2 linked regions of the Thalassospira sp. TSL5-1 genome follow. Each later gene encodes a partner of the first gene's protein in a complex. Links are inferred from orthologs where the notes say so. Each region holds a gene or a part of one and is shown in the gene's direction. Other genes may lie near its edges.

Region 1 (2,911 bases):
GTTGTCGTTGGGGTTTGCCTGTGTCATAGGGCGGGGGCACCTGCGCATGTCACCCTCCGGTAAACCGGCAGGAAATATGACTTTTTTGCGACCTGTACCTTTGAGGTGTTGACAATTTCCCCCCTTTCCCATACATGCTGTTAGCACTCGCCGGGGGTGAGTGCTAACATGGCTCGTCCCGGTTAGTATTGTAATCAAATTGAGCCTTAGCTTATCAAACGGAGTTGTCGAAAATGAAGTTCCGTCCGTTACATGATCGTGTACTGGTACGTCGCGTCGAATCTGACACCAAGACTGCCGGTGGCATCATTATTCCGGATACCGCGAAAGAAAAGCCTCAGGAAGGTGAAGTCGTCGCGGTTGGCTCAGGTGTTCGCAAGGAAGACGGTTCGCTCGTCGCCCTTGACGTTAAAGCTGGTGACAAAGTTCTGTTCGGCAAATGGTCGGGCACGGAAGTCAAGCTTGACGGCGAAGAACTGCTGATCATGAAAGAATCCGACATTATGGGTATTCTGGCCTAAGTCAGCCCAATTGGGTGATGAAGGTTTGATGTTCATCCGTCTCATAGAGAGGAAAGAATATAATGGCTGCTAAAGACGTAAAATTTTCGACTGACGCCCGCGCCAAGATGCTGCGCGGTGTTGATATCCTTGCTGACGCTGTCAAGGTAACGCTTGGCCCGAAAGGCCGTAACGTTGTTATCGACAAGTCCTTTGGCGCACCGCGCGTGACCAAGGACGGCGTTTCGGTTGCCAAGGAAATCGAACTGTCGGACAAGTTTGAAAACATGGGCGCACAGATGCTGCGCGAAGTGGCTTCCAAAACCGCCGATCTGGCCGGTGACGGCACCACCACTGCGACCGTTCTGGCCCAGGCAATCGTGCGTGAAGGCAACAAGGCTGTTGCTGCTGGCATGAACCCGATGGATCTGAAGCGCGGTATTGATCTTGCAACCAGCAAGGTTATTGAATCTGTCATCAGCCGTGCACGTAAGGTTTCGGGTAAAGACGAAATCGCACAGGTTGGTAACATTTCTGCCAACGGCGACCGTGAAGTCGGCGATATGATCGCTGAAGCCATGGAAAAAGTTGGTAACGAAGGCGTTATCACCGTTGAAGAAGCAAAAGGCCTGCACACCGAACTCGACGTTGTCGAAGGCATGCAGTTCGACCGCGGTTACCTGTCGCCGTATTTCGTAACCAATCCGGAAAAGATGGTTGCTGAACTCGACAGCCCGTACATCCTGCTGTTCGACAAAAAGGTTTCTTCGCTGCAGCCGATGCTGCCGCTGCTTGAAGCCGTTGTTCAGTCCGGCAAGCCGCTGCTGATCATTGCTGAAGATGTTGAAGGCGAAGCCCTGGCAACCTTGGTTGTCAACAAGCTGCGCGGCGGCCTGAAAATTGCTGCTGTTAAGGCTCCGGGCTTTGGTGACCGTCGTAAAGCCATGCTGGAAGACATCGCCATCCTTACCGGTGGTCAGGTTGTTTCCGAAGACCTCGGCATCAAGCTTGAAAGCGTTACGCTTGACATGCTCGGCACCGCGAAATCGGTTACGATCACCAAAGAAGAAACCACCATCGTTGACGGTTCCGGCGAAAAAGCTCAGATCGAAGCCCGCGTTGGTCAGATCCGTGCCCAGATCGAAGAAACCACCTCTGATTATGATCGTGAAAAACTGCAGGAACGTCTGGCGAAACTCGCTGGCGGTGTTGCCGTGATCAAAATCGGTGGCGCTTCGGAAATCGAAGTGAAAGAACGTAAAGACCGCGTTGACGATGCCCTGCACGCGACCCGCGCTGCTGTTGAAGAAGGCATTGTTGCTGGTGGTGGTACGGCTCTGCTGTACGCAACCCGCGCGCTTGACGGTCTTGAAGGTGCAAACCACGACCAGACCATCGGTGTCGACATTGTTCGTCGCGCTCTGCAGGCTCCGGTTCGTCAGATCGCACAGAACGCCGGTGTTGACGGTGCTGTTGTTGCAGGCAAGCTGCTGGAACAGGACGACGTTGAATACGGTTTCGACGCCCAGAAGAGCGAATACACCAACCTGGTTAAAGCCGGCATCATCGACCCGGCCAAGGTTGTTCGTACCGCGCTTCAGGATGCCGCTTCGGTTGCTGGTCTGCTGATCACCACCGAATGCATGATCGCTGAAAAGCCGGAAGAAAAATCTGCTGGTGGCGCCCCGGATATGGGTGGCATGGGCGGTATGGGTGGCATGGGCGGTATGGGCTTCTAAGCCAGACCAACCAAGCGACCTTACGGTTAGGAAGGGGGCCTCGCAGCAATGCGGGGCCCTTTTCTTATGGCATATGGGCAAGGAAAGGCGCGCGTCGGTAGGTTGCGTTAATTGCCTTGTAGGGGGTGGAATGACGGCGTGAAAAAGGGCACTTCTTTTTGCAAAGAAGTGCCCCGGTGAATGTCGAAGGTCTATTGTCCGTGCTGCGGAACGGGCAGGCGATGCCGGTTATTGGGTTAGAATAACCTTCATGGCCTTTTCGCGTGATGCGTTGCCAAAGACTTCATAGGCCTGTTCGATCTCGTCAAGTTTGAAGCGGTGCGTGATCAACTGTTCGGGTTTGACCTTGCCCGATTGCATGGTTTTCATCAGCATCGGGGTTGTGTTGGTGTTAACCAGGCCCATCGAGATATTGATGTTTTTAATCCAAAGCTCTTCGATATGCAGATCCACAGCGGTACCGTGAACGCCGACATTGGCAATGTTGCCGCCTGCTGAAACGATTTTCTGGCAGGTATCGAAGGTTGCCGGGACGCCAACGGCCTCGATGGCAACATCAACGCCCAGGCCATCAGTCATGTCCATGACCGAGGCAATGACATCATCCTTGCCAACAGTCAGGGTGTCGGTTGCGCCAAATTGGCGGGCCATTTCCAGGCGGGCCTCGTCGGT
Region 2 (2,942 bases), on another replicon or contig:
CGGAGTGTGAGAAGGACAAGACGATGTCGCCGAAGGATGACAGTGTGATGATTGTGAAGAATACGCGTGGGCGTGGGCGTGGTCGGACGGCCAATGGTAAACCAAACCCGGTAGATATTCATGTCGGTTCCCGGGTGCGGTTGCGGCGTACTCTTTTGGGAATGAGCCAGGAAAAGCTGGGCGAGGCTATTGGCCTGACGTTCCAGCAGGTGCAAAAATACGAACGTGGTGCCAACCGCGTGGGTGCATCGCGCCTTTATGACCTGTCCCGTGTGCTTGAAGTACCGGTTTCATTCTTTTTTGACGATATGCCCGACGAAATTTCGGCAAAAACGGTGCATGAACGCCGTGAAATGTCGGAAAGCCCGGACCCGTTTGATAACGATCCGATGAACCGTCGGGAAACGCTGGAACTGGTCCGTGCCTATTATCGTATTGTTGATCCGGTTCAGCGCAAACGCGTTTTTGAATTGGTCAAGGCAATGGGCGTGCTGCATTCGACAGACGAAGGCGACAGCAAGTAAACATCCCTGACGGGCATGAATGTCTGGCGATGTTAAAGCACTGCGAACTGAACGCATCCGGTTTTCCTGCCGGATGCGTTTTTGTATCAGAGATGGCCCTTTGCCTGTTTTACAGGGGCGTTATGATAAAAATTGCCGTTATTTTTATCTGACAGGCTTAAAATGCTTGGGTCATGTTTCCATTTGGGATATGACAACCCGATGACGTGGACGGATTTGGACCGCTTGCCACCACGGAAAAAAAGGCTAAGTGGGCGCTGAACGATACGATCGTATCGCGGCCCTCCGGTCCAGTTTTTGGAAACTCCCTTTTCACCGGAGAAGGTTTATATGTCTCATAAAGAATATCTGTTCACGAGCGAATCCGTGTCTGAAGGCCATCCGGACAAGGTTTGCGATCGTATTTCCGACTCGATCGTTGATGCTTTTCTGGCCGCTGATCCGGATGCCCGTGTGGCTGTTGAAACCCTGGCCACGACCAACCGTGTTGTTCTGGCGGGTGAAGTGCGTGGCCCGGCAAGCGTTGCCAATGATGAAACCATGATCGAGGCCGCACGCGAAGCCATTCGTGCCATCGGCTATGATCAGGAAGGTTTTAGCTGGAAGACGGCTGACATTTCCTGCCATGTGCATGAACAGTCTGTCGATATTGCCCAGGGCGTCGACTCCAAGGACAACAAGGATCTTGGTGCGGGCGACCAGGGCATCATGTTTGGCTATGCCTGTGATGAAACCGACGAATTAATGCCGGCCCCGATTCAGTTTTCGCATCGGATTCTGCGTCAGATGGCTGAAGACCGCCATTCCGGAAAATCCGGCATTTTTGGCCCGGATGCCAAAAGCCAGGTGACGTTGCGCTATATTGACGGCAAACCGGTCGGTGCAACTTCGGTTGTGGTGTCTACCCAGCATAATGACGGTGTCAGCCAGGAAGAAGTCCGCGCAGCTGTTTTGCCTTATATCGAAGCCGCCTTGCCGGAAGGCTGGTTGCCGTCCCAGGACGAGATTTACATCAACCCGACAGGCCGTTTTGTGATTGGCGGGCCGGATGGTGATGCGGGTCTGACGGGCCGTAAAATCATTGTGGATACCTATGGCGGGGCGGCACCGCATGGTGGCGGCGCATTCTCGGGTAAAGACCCGACGAAGGTTGACCGCTCGGCAGCTTACGCGGCGCGTTACCTCGCGAAAAACGTGGTTGCAGCAGGTCTGGCAGGCAAATGCACCATTCAGGTGGCTTACGCCATTGGTGTTTCCAAGCCGTTGGCCCTGTATGTCAACACGCACCAAACCGGTAATGTGGATGAAATCAAGCTGGGCAAGGTTCTGCGCGAATTGATGGATCTGAGCCCGCGCGGCATTCGCGAGCATCTTAATCTGTGTGCGCCAATTTATACGCCCACCTCGGCTTATGGTCACTTTGGCCGTCAACCGCGTGATGGCGGTTTCTTCTCCTGGGAGAAAACCGACCTGGTTGACGACCTTAAATCGGCTTTTGGTGCCTGATTAAGCCAGTGATGATGGATAGGTGATTTGCCAAAATCGCCAGACATGTTATGAGGCGGGCGGTTTTTAAAACCGCCCGTTTCGCTTTTTAAACTGCCAGAAAAACCATGCGTAGCAACAGACCCATTCCGACCCCAGACCGCCCCAATTTTTATGGCCGCCGTGGCAGCCGTGCGCCCAAGGCGTCGCGCAAAGTTCTGATGGATGAACTGTTGCCAAAACTGACCATTGATTATCCCGAACAGGCCGGCATTGACCCGCGCAGCTATTTTGCGCCCGATCGCCGGGAATTGTGGCTGGAAATCGGGTTCGGCGGTGGCGAGCATTTGGCAGGCCAGGCTGAAGCCAACCCGGATGTCGGTATTATCGGCTGTGAACCCTATATGGACGGGGTCAGCAGCATGATCCGCCATATTAGCGAGCGGAATTTGGAAAATGTGCGCATCGTGCCCGATGATTCCCGTCCGCTGCTGTACAAACTGCAAGACGCCTGTTTTGACCGGGTGTTTTTGCTGTTTCCCGACCCGTGGCCGAAAAAGCGCCATGCGGAACGGCGTTTTGTCGGGCCGAAAAACCTGGCCTTGCTGGCGCGCTTGATCAAGGATGGTGGTGAGTTTCGGGTGGCGAGCGATGACATGCAGTATATTTCATGGACACTCCAGCATTTGCATAATCACCCGGATTTTGAATGGCTTGCCGAAAGTCCCGATGACTGGCGCAATCCGCCGGAAGACTGGGTAAAAACCCGCTATGAGCAAAAGGCGTTGCGCCAGGGTAAAAAGTGCAATTATTTGCGGTTCCGTCGGAAAACCCGTACCTGATTACGGTATACAATAAGCTGAATTTTGAGGCCCTTCGTATGATCGAAGGGCCTTTTTTATGAACTCAAAAAGCAGCATTCTTCGATACCTT

The links. Proteins that work in one complex are often made in the same cells at the same time.
Region 2: the proteins of groL (region 1) and metK are in contact, whole or in part, in a cryo-EM structure (PDB 8P4O), measured with the Escherichia coli proteins. The link is inferred for Thalassospira sp. TSL5-1 from one-to-one orthologs.

The regions. Positions count from the first base shown.
Region 1 is NZ_KV880639.1:237,905-240,815, reverse strand. It holds groL (chaperonin GroEL), read left to right. Parts: upstream 1-583; coding sequence 584-2,239; downstream 2,240-2,911. Other genes in the region: LF95_RS17970 (zinc-dependent alcohol dehydrogenase family protein), read right to left, coding at 2,468-2,911; groES (co-chaperone GroES), read left to right, coding at 234-521.
Region 2 is NZ_KV880638.1:113,856-116,797, reverse strand. It holds metK (methionine adenosyltransferase), read left to right. Parts: upstream 1-854; coding sequence 855-2,030; downstream 2,031-2,942. Other genes in the region: trmB (tRNA (guanosine(46)-N7)-methyltransferase TrmB), read left to right, coding at 2,138-2,851; LF95_RS10000 (helix-turn-helix domain-containing protein), read left to right, coding at 24-524. UniProt on the Escherichia coli protein: Catalyzes the formation of S-adenosylmethionine (AdoMet) from methionine and ATP.